DNA from 4 places in the Cedecea sp. genome. Region 4 is predicted to be linked to each of the others. Evidence: predicted binding sites of a transcription regulator. Region 4 holds the regulator's gene; each other region holds the start of a gene.

Region 1 (3,115 bases), on a different contig from region 4:
TCGCCAGAATGGCGTCAACTTTCTTGAAGTTGGCGTCTATTTTCGCCAGCAGTGCCGGGTTCTCTTTGGTCAGCTGAGGACGCAGCAGGTCAACGATTTTCTGCGCGCCGTCAACGTTCGCCTGGAAGTCCCACAGGTCAGTGTGGCTGTAGCGATCTTCTTCCCCGCTGATTTTGGTGGCCGCCACTTCTTCTATCAGACCGGCAGCGCCGCCAACCACTTTGCTCGGCGGGAAGGCCAGTTCGGAAACTCGGGTCTGCAGATCCAGCACGTCGGCGTTCAGCTTGTCGGCAAACTGCGCGGCGTCTTTGGTGGTGTTATCGCCAAAGAGGATTTTCTCCAGACGGTGGAAGCCGGTGAATTTCGGGTCGTCCGCTTTTTTCTCGAAGTCGTCTTCACGCGCATCGATGCTGCTGTCGAGGTCAGAGAACAGCTCGGCAATCGGTTCAATACGCTCGTAATGCTGGCGGGTTGACGCATACAGGGCTTTGGCTTTCTCTAAATCACCGGCTTTCACCGCGTCGGTAAAGGCTTTGGTGCCTTTCACCAGCTCGGCGACTTCGGCGGTCACGTAGGCTTTGTATTCGGTGATTGGGCCGGTCAGCGCCAGCAGATCGGTTTTAGGCGCTTCCTGCTTACCGGAAGCTTTCACCACCAGCTTGCCTTTCGGGTTGGTCAGCAGGCCGCAGGTCATGTCGTATTCACCCGGCTGCAGGTTGGCGGTCAGCTTCTGGGAGAATCCCGGCGCGATGTTTTCACGCTCTTCCACCACCATCACCCCTTTCAGGATCTCCCATTCCAGCGCTTTCTGGCTGTTGTTTTGGATGATGAACTGGGTCTTCCCGGCATTCACGGTGACGCTCATCGGCTCACACTGTTTATCGGTGACGGTGACTTTTACCTGGGGAATATCCGCCGCCTGTGCGGCAAACGAGGAAGAGACAAGCGCGAGCAGCGCAACGTGCAGTGCCTTCAGACGAAAATGTTTGGTCATGACCTATCCCTATTAAGCAATGAGTAGTTATCACTAAACGGCGGGCGGGCCGCCGGAAATCAATTAACGAGCCGTATTGGTCGCCTGGTGGTTCACGCGCGGCGGCATAAAGAACAGCACCAGCGCCGGAATCAGATAGATGAAATACATCGCCACTTCGCTCACGGTTGGGGTTTCCTGGTAGCCAAAAATCCCCTCCAGCAGCGTGCCGGTCAGCGAGTGGGTGGAGAGCGTGTTGCTCATATCGAATGCGATATCCTGGAAGTGGTTCCACAGCCCCGCTTCGTGGAATGCACGAACCGCCCCTGCGGCAAGTCCGGCGGCCACCAGCAGAATAAACAGGCTGGTCCATTTAAAGAATGCGCCAAGGTTGAGACGAATACCGCCCCAATAAATCAGGAAGCCAAGCACAACCGCGGTAGCCAGGCCAAGCATCGCGCCCAGCGGTGGCCAAATGCCGACGTCCTGCTGGAAAGCCGCCAGCAGGAAGAACACCGACTCCAGGCCTTCGCGCGCCACGGCGAAAAAGACCATCATGATCAGCGCCCAGCCGTGGTTGCCTTTGCTGTGCAGCGCGTTATCAACCGCCTGCTCCAGCTGCACTTTGACGTTGCGGGACACTTTACGCATCCAGAACACCATCCAGGTGAGGATAAACACGGCAATCACCGCCACAATCCCCTCAAACAGCTCCTGCTCTTTCTGCGGGAACTCGCCGGTGGTTTCATTGATAAAGATCCCAAGGCCCAGGCAGAGCGCGGCGGCGGCGAAGACGCCAATCCACATCACGGCGATCCACTGGCCGCGCTGGGTACGTTTCAGGTAGCTGGCAATCAGGCTGACGATGAGCGCCGCCTCCAGCCCTTCACGCAACATGATGAGAAACGGAACAAACATGCCTGACACCTCAGATGTGAATACAAGTCAATTGACGTAAAGAAAAGTAAACCATAACGATTGTGATTATCATTAGCACTGAAAAGAAAAACAAGAGACGGGGATGACATATTTATGACCAGATGTAAAAAGGGCCGGATTAACCGGCCCTTCAGACTGATGACAAACCTCTGGCGAGAGAGGAAATATCAGACGGCTCGTTAAAAAATCAGGAAAATCAATTCATTGATTTTCGGCTGATAACCACAAAGAGGGAAAAACCACGCTTTTTTCCTCTTTGTCAGCAACCTATAAAGGGCCGGATTATCCGGCCCCTGTAAAACATCGTCTGTTAGTCGGTCTGCAATTTACCCGGAGGCGGAGTGTGATAAACCGCATCCGCTTCGGCAAAACGCTTCTGCATGGAGGCCGACGGCGCTTTGCCCATCAGGCTCACCACCACAATTGCCAGGCTCCCGAACACGAAGCCAGGTATGATTTCGTACAGCCCCAGCCAGCCAAACTGCTTCCAGATAAGCACGGTGGCAGCCCCAACAATCATCCCCACCAGCGCCCCGTTACGGGTCATACGTGACCACATCACAGAGAACAGAACCACCGGGCCAAATGCGGCACCAAATCCAGCCCAGGCGTAGCTGACCAGGCCCAGCACGCGGTTTTCCGGGTTAGCGGCAAGCGCAATCGCCACCAGCGCGACCACCAGCACCATCATGCGCCCCACCCACACCAGCTCCTTCTGGCTCGCGCCTTTACGCAGGAAAGCTTTGTACAGATCTTCGGTAATCGCGCTGGAACATACCAGCAGCTGGCAGCTCAGCGTGGACATTACCGCTGCCAGAATCGCGGAGAGCAGCACCCCGGCAATCCACGGGTTAAACAGGATTTGCGCCAGCTCGATAAACACCCGCTCGCCGTTCTGCGTCACCGCTCCGGCCTGCTCAGGGTTGTTATTAAAGTAGGCAATGCCGAAGAAGCCCACCGCGCAGGCACCCGCCAGGCAGAGGATCATCCAGGTCATGCTGATGCGACGTGCGTTCACGATGGTGTGGTGTGAATCTGCCGCCATAAAGCGCGCCAGGATATGCGGCTGGCCGAAGTAGCCCAGGCCCCAGCCCATCAGGGAAACGATGGCGACAAAGTTCAGCCCTTTCAGCATGTCGACGTTTTCGATGCTCTTCTGCTTAATGACCATCAGAGAATCATCGAGGCCGCCAACCGCCGCAA
Region 2 (3,115 bases), on a different contig from region 4:
GAACACGAGAGCCCAAAAGCGGATCCTCTGTCACGCTGCCTGTCTGAAAGCCTGTTTTTACAGCTGCTGATTACGCTTCGCCGCCACCGCTACCGCGCGGTAGATACCGCAAACCTGTGTGAAGGTGAAACGCTGGATTTGCTGATGGCCGCACTGGGAAGCAGCCTCGATGAGCCGTTCGATTTCGCTCATTTTTGCCGCGCTCATCAGGTTACAGAGCGGCAAATGCGCCAGCTGTTTCGCCAGCAAACCGGCATGACGTTAAGTCAGTATCTGCGCCAGCTACGCATTTGCCAGGCCCAGTATCTGCTGCGCCACAGCGAGCTACTTATCAGCGAAATTGCCACGCGGTGCGGCTTCGAGGACAGCAACTATTTCTCGGTGGTTTTTACCAAAGAGACGGGTGTGACGCCACGGCTATGGCGCCAGCGCTTTCAATAAGAGGCCCGTCAATTCGCCATTCCCATGCCCACAATATTGGCGGCGAGAATAATCACCAGACAGCCAATAGCCAGCACGCCAACCGGCCTGCGCCCCGCGGACTTCCACTCTTTCATGATTAAGCCCACGAGTCCGCCACAGAGCACATAGAAGCTCATGTGCAGCATCCAGCTCATGTAATCATACTGCGCCGGAATTCTGGCGTGCCCCCAGGCGTAGAAGAAGAACTGCAGGTACCACATCAGGCCACCAAGAGCGGATAACAACAGGTTGGCGATAATCAGCGATTTTGATAGCGAGAAATCGGCTTTTACCGACAAGGTTTTCACTCTTAACAGCCGAATAAAGCAGAAGCCCAGATTGACGATGGCCCCGCCGCCCATGATAACGACATAGCTTGGCAGGGCGATATAGAGGGGGTCTACGCCCAGGCTCGCCGCCGCCTGATGCATGGGTTTGGCGGCGTCCATCGCGAAAGACATACCGGCGGAGAAAATACCGCACATCACCGCCAGCACCAGCCCCTTTTTCAGGTTAAATTCTTCGGCTTTAATGCCCATCTGGCGCTCTTTAAGCTGCCCGGCGCGGGTGACGATAGCCACACCGATAACCGCCACCAGCACGCCCAGCAGCGTCATGCGTCCACCGGGTGTGCCCGTCAGCATGGCGAACTTACCATTGATTACCGGGGTCAACAATGTCCCGACAATCAGCGTGATACCTATCGCGATACCGATACCCATCGACATCCCCAGGTAGCGCATGGTCAGGCCATAGTTGATGTTACCGATGCCCCACATAGCGCCAAACAAAAATACCGGCAGCAGCGTGGACGCGCTAAACGACCCGTAATAGCCCCAAAAATTTGGCAGCAGCAAGGCGCTTACCGCCCACGGCAGAAGGATCCAGGAAACAATCCCGCCCACCGACCACATGGTTTCCCACGACCAGTGCCGCACTTTTTTAAACGGGGCATAAAAACAGGCTGCGCTGGCAGCACCAATCAGATGCCACAGGATCCCCATCGTAATTGCGTTACTCATTCTCTGTCCCTCATTGCTTTCGGCCGTCGAATTCCCGACATGGCCGCCAATATCAACGAGTCTAAAGAGTGAGCAACCGGTTAACCTTTAGGGGAGTGCCGCCCGCCCGGTGAAGCTGGCAAAAACCAGCAAATGCTGCCGATGCCGATCACAGTTTGTTATCCCCCTTTCCCTTGCCAAACCTTAACGTCACGGGCGGGTAACACTCCGGTGCTATCCTGCGAAGAGGCGTTTTTTACCCGCTGCGTTATAGCCGTAACCCGTGGTTTCCTGAAGAAAAGTTATAACCATACGCTAAGTACGGCATTGATAAACATTTTCAATATCATTTAATTAACTATAATGAACCGACTGATTACGCGGCGTTAACAGCACGACAGCCGCTCTACGTTAATGGAGACGATGAATATGAGCTATACACTGCCATCCCTGCCTTACGCTTACGACGCGCTGGAACCGCATTTCGACAAAGAAACCATGGAAATCCACCACAGCAAACACCACCAGGCCTACGTTAACAACGCGAACGCCGCGCTGGAATCCCTGCCTGAGTTTGCCAGCCTGTCTGCTGAAGAGCTGATTACCAAACTGGATCAGCTGCCTGCTGATAAGAAAACCGCGCTGCGTAACAACGCCGGCGGCCACGCTAACCACAGCTTCTTCTGGAAAGGCCTGAAAAAAGGCACCGAGCTGAAAGGTGACCTGAAAGCCGCTATCGAGCGCGATTTCGGCAGCGTTGACGCGTTCAAAGCTGAGTTCGAAAAAGCTGCAGCTACCCGCTTCGGCTCCGGCTGGGCGTGGCTGGTGCTGAAAGGCGACAAACTGGCTGTGGTTTCTACTGCAAACCAGGACAGCCCGCTGATGGGCGAAGCTATCTCCGGCGCTTCCGGCTTCCCAATTGTGGGCCTGGACGTTTGGGAACACGCTTACTACCTGAAATTCCAGAACCGTCGCCCGGACTACGCGAAAGAGTTCTGGAACGTGGTTAACTGGGACGAAGCAGCTGCCCGTTTCGCCGCTAAAAAATAAGGTTGCAATACAACCGTAGAGAAGCGAGCCTGAGGGCTCGCTTTTTTTATGTCTATTTCGCAGGGAGTTGCTTATGCATCGCTATCCGCTTCAGGTTTACGCAGGCCAGATTCGTGATTACGAAGGGAGCCGGCCCAGCGCCATCGCCAAGATTCAGGTGGACGGTGAGCTTCGCCTGACCGAGCTTGGGCTTGAGGGCGATGAACAGGCGGAGAAGGTAATTCACGGCGGGCCGGACAGGGCGCTGTGCCACTATCCCCGCGAGCATTATCAGCACTGGGCGCAAATCTTCCCGGATAAAGCGGAGCTGTTTAGCGCCCCGGCCTTCGGCGAAAACCTGTCTACAGCAGGGATGACGGAAAAGAACGTCTATATGGGCGATATCTACCGCTGGGGTGAAGCGCTGATTCAGGTGACCCAGCCTCGCTCGCCGTGCTTTAAGCTTAACTACCATTTTGGCGTAGAGGATATGGCGGCGAGGATGCAGGAAGCGGGCTACTGCGGCTGGCTTTACCGCGTGATTCTGGCGGGGAATGTTTCTGCCGATGCGCCGCTGGAGCTGGCTTCACGCGTTAGCGACGTGACGGTGGCAGAAGCTATCG
Region 3 (3,115 bases), on a different contig from region 4:
CGTGTAATGCTGGCCGATGCACGAGCCCTGCTGGCGCTCAACATTATTCATCCGAAGGATCCGCTGGAAAACATCATTGCCTGGGATAACTCGCTGAAAACCAAAGCGCCTGACCTGGCGGATGCCTACGCGAGAAAATTCCCACAGGTGAGCAAAATCACGATGTTTGAAAACCCGTACTACACGGATTTCAGCGTCGAAAAAGCGGTTACGCTGCAGCCTGATTTGATCATTTTTGATATCGGCGTGCTGGCCAAGCTGAAAAACAGCGGCGTCCTGAGCCAGCTGGAAAAAGTCGGCATTCCGGTGCTGATTATCGACTTCCGCCAGCAGCCGCTGACCAATACTCTGCCGAGCATTGAACTGCTGGGCAAAGTGTTTGATGAGCAGAAAAACGCGGACGCTTTTATTCAACACTACCAGCAGCGAATGAACCTGGTGCGCGAGCGCGTTGCCACGCTGAAGCCAGAGCAGCGCCCAAGCGTGTTTATTGAACGCGCTGCCGGTATCCGCGGCGATGAATGCTGCCAGACCTTCGGCAAAGGCAGCTACGGCCAGTTTATTGATACCGCCGGCGGCAACAACGTGGGCAGCAAACTGTTCCCGGAAATGAGCGGCCAGGTGAATACCGAGCAGGTTATCACCAGCAACCCGGATTTTTACCTGATGACCGGCGCCGACTGGAACCGCGGAAACCGTGCGCCCAAGGCTGTGCCGCTGGGTTATATGGCCGACAAAGCCGTTGCCGAACAAAAGCTGAAAGGGCTAATGAACCGCACCGGGATTAACGTGCTGACGGCGGTCAAAGAGAAACGCGTGATGGCGATTTACCATCAATTCTACGATTCTCCGCTGAACTATATTGCGGTAGAAACCATCGCTAAGTTCCTGCATCCCGATCTGTTCAAAGACATCGATCCACAGGCCGATATTGAGCAGGTTCACAAGCAGTTCACCGCCCTGGACTACAGCGGCGTCTTCTGGGTTACCCCATAAATCAAAAACATGCCGGGCCACCTCAATGGCTCGGCTTTTTTTGCTTACTTTTCGTCTTATCCCGAATTATTCCGCAACAAAACTATTTACTTGAAAATAATTATCATTAAGATTGTCATTTCCAAAAAAACTCATAACAGCAAACCCATGTTGTAAAGGAATGATGATGCGTCCCCTTTTTCGTGTCTCTCTCGTGGCAAGCGCGATAGCCTTTGCGCTGCCAGCTCTCGCTGCAAATAACACTCAAACTGATAAAACTTCCGCAGAAAAACCCGCTGATGACATTACCGTTGTCGGCAACTGGCTGGATAATCCAGACACCAGCACCGTGCTGCTTAACCACCCTGGCGCCCGCTCAATCGTCACCGAGCAGCAGCTTCATGAGCAGGGCTCAGAGACGCTTGCCGATGCGCTGAAGGGCATTCCTGGCGTGCAGGTGCGTGACAGCAACGGCACCGGCGGCAGTGATATCTCCCTTAACGTAGGCGTACGTGGCCTGACTTCTCGCCTGTCTCCACGCTCCACCATCCTGATGGACGGCGTTCCGCTGGCGGTTGCGCCATACGGCCAGCCGCAGCTTTCCATGGCGCCACTGGGCACGGGCAATATCCAATCCATTGACGTGGTTCGCGGCGGCGGCGCGGTGCGTTATGGACCGCAAAACGTGGGCGGCGTGATTAACTTCGTCACCCGCGACATTCCAAAAGAGTTCGGCGGCACCGTTAGCGCGCAGACTCAGGGCGCCAGCCACGGCGGTCTGAAGACGTTGACCAGCGCTTCCGTCGGCGGCACGGCGGACAACGGCTTTGGCGCAGAGCTGCTCTATTCCGGCCTGCACGGCCAGGGCTACCGCGAGAGCAACGACAATACCGACATCGACGACTTCATGCTGAAGACGAAATATAACTTCACCGATCGCGATGAGCTACAGGCTAACTTCCACTACTATGAAGCACAGTCCGGCATGCCGGGCGGCCTGACTACCGCGCAATATGCGCAGGATCCTTTCCAGTCTGACCGTCGCTGGGACCGTTTTGAAGGCCGCCGCAAGGACATGTCCTTCAAATACAAGCACACCGAAGATGACAAAAAGCTGGAAGTCCTGACCTACTTCACCGACAGCTACCGCAGCAGCGATCTGGAGTACTTCAAGGGTAACAAACGCACGCTGAACTCCGCACCGCGTAACTACTCGACCTGGGCCATTGAGCCAACCTATTCTCAGCTGTTCCGCTTCTGGGATATGTCTCACGAGGTCACCCTGGGCTACCGCTACCTGAACGAAACGTCGGACGAGAAGGGCTACCGCACGCCAAAAGCGTATGACCCTGCCACCACCTTTAACAAACCGGAAATGAGCGAATACTATCAGCACAGCTCCGGCGGTACCGCGGCTAACGCCTTCTATATTGATGATGCAATTAACGTCAGCAACTGGACGATTACGCCGGGCCTGCGCTATGAAAGCATCAAAACGCACACCAGCGACGCCTTCCAGAACATCGACCGCGAGAAGACCTACAGCGAGCCGCTGCCTTCTCTTAGCGTGATGTACCATATGTCTGATGCCTGGAAACTGTTCGCCAACGCCAGCACTTCCTTCGGCAGCATGCAGTACTTCCAGCTGACCCGTGGCGGCAGCGGCAACCAGCCAGCAGCCGGCCTGACCCCGGAAAAAGCGCACACCTATGAGTTTGGTACGCGCTACGACGATACTTCGCTGAAAGCCGAAGCGACGCTGTTCTACATCGATTTCAACGATCAGCTGCAGTACATCAACAACATCGTAGGCTGGACGAACCTCGGCGCGACCAAGCATCAGGGCCTGGAACTGGCGCTGAATTACGATCTGAGTGAAGTAAACCGTGCGCTGGACGGCGTGAGCGTGTACACCACTTACACCTATACCAAAGCCACCAGCGACAAAGGCGACTTCGCCGGTAAAGACCTGCCGTTCTACTCTCGCCAGGTGTACACCGTGGGTACGCGCTACGCGACCGGCAACTGGGTGTGGAATCTGGACAGCTTCGCGCAGTCTAAGCAGAGCTCTCCGGGTACCGGGCCGAACTACATCACCGACGAAAGCGCGGACGGGCAGTTTGGTAACATCGCAGGTTAT
Region 4 (3,115 bases):
CTATGATTGCCCTATACGTGGGCATTGAACGGCCAGCATACTATTAAGTTTCAAGAGGTTATTTTACTCATGGCAATCGTAGGCATTTTTTTCGGCAGCGACACCGGTAACACCGAAAATATCGCAAAAATGATTCAAAAACAGCTCGGTAAAGACGTTGCTGAGGTGCATGACATTGCTAAAAGCAGCAAAGAAGATCTCGAAGGTTTCGACATTCTGTTGCTCGGCATCCCAACCTGGTACTACGGCGAAGCGCAGTGCGACTGGGACGATTTCTTCCCGACTCTCGAAGAAGTCGATTTCAACGGTAAGCTGGTTGCGCTGTTCGGCTGTGGTGACCAGGAAGACTACGCGGAATACTTCTGTGATGCGCTGGGTACCATTCGCGATATCATCGAACCGCGCGGCGCCGCTATCGTAGGCCACTGGCCGACCGCGGGCTACCACTTTGAAGCGTCAAAAGGCCTGGCAGACGACGACAACTTTGTCGGTCTGGCCATCGACGAAGACCGCCAGCCGGAACTGACCGCCGAGCGCGTTGAGAAGTGGGTCAAACAGATTTCTGAAGAACTGAATCTGGCCGATATTATTAACGCCTGATTTGCCTGGCGCAAATGCAGCGTTTGCGCCATCTTGATAGCTTGTAGCAATGAAAATAATTGCTACAAGTTTGTAACTTTCTTGTACATCCCTGTACAATGTCTTCCTGACAGCTTGGCTGATAATTACTGTAAATGGCGACGCCGCCACGATTTTTCAGCCTCATTTTGCACCATACTTGCGGTTCCCATTTAGAAGCAGCAGTTCTATAATGAGACGCATTACTCTTTACGCTCACTGCAGTTTGAGCGAATCGTTAAGCAACAGGACACTTTCCGCATGACTGACAACAATACCGCATTAAAGAAGGCCGGCTTGAAAGTCACGCTTCCGCGATTGAAAATCCTCGAAGTGCTGCAAGAGCCGGTAAATCATCACGTCAGCGCGGAAGACTTATATAAACGTCTGATCGACATGGGCGAAGAAATAGGCCTGGCGACGGTCTACCGCGTGCTGAACCAATTTGACGATGCCGGGATCGTGACCCGCCATAATTTTGAAGGCGGCAAGTCCGTTTTCGAGCTGACCCAGCAGCATCACCACGATCACCTTATCTGCCTCGATTGCGGCAAAGTAATCGAGTTCAGCGATGATTCTATTGAATCGCGCCAGCGTGAAATTGCCACACGCCACGGTATCCGCCTGACTAACCACAGTCTCTATCTGTACGGACACTGTGCCGAAGGCGACTGCCGCGAAGACGACACCGCGCACGATCCTAAATAAGTAATCCGCATTAACGAACGCTGCCGAACAGGTGGCGTTTAAAAGCAAAAAACCGGCAGGTTTCCCTTGCCGGTTTTTTTATTGACTGAAAAAACGTAATCAGCTGTTATTCGCGCGAATTTCTTGCCAGATTTTATCGCAGCGAACCTTCGCGGCTTCATCATTCCCGCTCTTTCTTGCCTGAATGCATTTCTGATAATCCAGCACGCTCACGGTCTCTTTTTCAACAAACGCTTTGTGCTGTTTTTCCTGGCGCAGTACGTTCAGCACGCTCTGGCAGGCTTCGATTTTATCCGGGTTGCCTTCTGCGGTATTGATACAAGCGCTGTAAGCCTGCTTCAGATGTGAATCTTCCGGCGGAGCCGGGGGCTGAACGCAGGCGGAGAGCGTGAAAGCCACGGCGGTAACCAGCAGGATTTTTTTCATGTTCAGTTCCTTATAAAAAACGGGCGCTTGCGCGCCCGATTTAGCATTAGAAGATGGTGAACGGAGCAATAACGATAAATTTCACGTCACGCTCGTCCTGGAACATGTTGCCGTAACCACCGCCCCAGCTTGGGATATCGGAGTGGTTGTCGTACTGAGTGAAGTGCAGTTTGAACAGCGTACCTTTCGCACGGCCTTCCTGCACGGTGTACATTGCGTCGAGGCTGTATGAAGACTCTTTGATCTTGTTGGATGCGATATCCTGACGGTTACCGGAAGCATCAAGCGCCCATGTGGCTGGTTTTGCATCCCATGCATAAACATAGGAGCCCCCAACAGCCCAACCCGGCAGATTCCAGTTGCTCAGGTCATACATCGCACCGAAGAACACGGCTTTTTCGCCGTTGGCGTTGAAGTCAGAGCGGTTATCCCACCATACATCGAGACGGCCGTTTGAAGAGGCATAGGTTGGCGTCATACGCTGCAGGAAGTAACCCTGCTGGCCTTCTGCCTTCACCATGGTCCCTTCCAGACGCAGGTCAACCTGGCCAATTTTGTAGCCTAAGGTCAGCGCCTGCAGCCACGCGGTACCGTCATAAATATCGTTGATGGTGTTGTTAGAGGCTTTATCACGGGTGCCGTAGAACTGGTAGCTGGTGCTCAGCGGGCTGCCTGCAACGTCAAATTTGTAGCTCGCTTTCGCGAAGTACTGGTCAACAAAACCTTCAGCCTGACCAAATGCCCCTTCCAGAATCAGGTCATTTTTGAAGTCATATTTCGCGCCGATGGAGTGCAGATAATCAACTTTGGTCTTTTTGTCGTTCTGGTAGAACTTGTCCGTTTCCAGATGCCATGGAGCCTTGTACTCGTTGGTCCACATGTAGGAGAAGCTCAGCGCACCTGCATCGCCATAGTCGAATGCCGCCCCAGCTTCAGCCCCCTGATAGGTACCAGGCATGAAGCTCCAGTGCGGCGCTAACAGCGTTTGGCCGGTTGGCTGGATATAACCCGCACGAGCCCAGACCGGGCCGTACTTAAATTTAGCGGCCGCTTTATAAAGGCTGATGCCGCCTTTATCGCCGGAGTAGTCTTCGCTGTAGCCTTTGTTTTTAGAGGAGAATGCGATTTCGTTTGGGTGGCCGCTGGCGCTGTCTTCGGCCATCTCAATGGCGGTGAAAGCGGCGATATCCAGGCCAAACATGTCGGCTGCGTAGCCGGACTGGAAGTCCAGGTTAGCGTTCCAGGTTGAGTGTGACAGGTTAGTTTTGTACTTACCGTCAGTCACGTCTTTACGGTCACGTTCGCGCTGCCAGTAATAGACGCCACCGGTCAGCGTTGAGTCATCAACAAAGCCCGCAGCGCT

What was found. The regulator Fur, encoded in region 4, represses iron uptake genes when iron is present. The targets are predictions, from matches to a motif close to ATAATAATGAGAACNACTATCAA.
Region 1: efeU (iron uptake transporter permease EfeU) is a predicted target of Fur. The motif match lies at 1,948-1,970, and genes of this name have one in related genera.
Region 2: sodA (superoxide dismutase [Mn]) is a predicted target of Fur. The motif match lies at 1,791-1,813, and genes of this name have one in related genera.
Region 3: VGM55_RS10445 (TonB-dependent siderophore receptor) is a predicted target of Fur. The motif match lies at 1,087-1,109, and genes of this name have one in related genera.

What each region holds. Positions count from the first base shown of each region.
Region 1 covers NZ_DASYBS010000106.1:94,720-97,834, forward strand. Annotated here, with positions in the region: gene efeO (iron uptake system protein EfeO) at 1-994, opposite strand, end outside; gene efeU (iron uptake transporter permease EfeU) at 1,058-1,891, opposite strand; gene putP (sodium/proline symporter PutP) at 2,223-3,115, opposite strand, start outside.
Region 2 covers NZ_DASYBS010000138.1:12,129-15,243, reverse strand. Annotated here, with positions in the region: gene rhaR (HTH-type transcriptional activator RhaR) at 1-441, shown strand, start outside; gene rhaT (L-rhamnose/proton symporter RhaT) at 450-1,484, opposite strand; gene sodA (superoxide dismutase [Mn]) at 1,893-2,513, shown strand; gene yiiM (6-hydroxyaminopurine reductase) at 2,587-3,115, shown strand, end outside.
Region 3 covers NZ_DASYBS010000063.1:29,336-32,450, reverse strand. Annotated here, with positions in the region: gene VGM55_RS10450 (ABC transporter substrate-binding protein) at 1-996, shown strand, start outside; gene VGM55_RS10445 (TonB-dependent siderophore receptor) at 1,163-3,115, shown strand, end outside.
Region 4 covers NZ_DASYBS010000065.1:92,013-95,127, forward strand. Annotated here, with positions in the region: gene fldA (flavodoxin FldA) at 70-600, shown strand; gene fur (ferric iron uptake transcriptional regulator) at 880-1,326, shown strand; gene chiQ (ChiQ/YbfN family lipoprotein) at 1,426-1,752, opposite strand; gene chiP (chitoporin ChiP) at 1,799-3,115, opposite strand, start outside.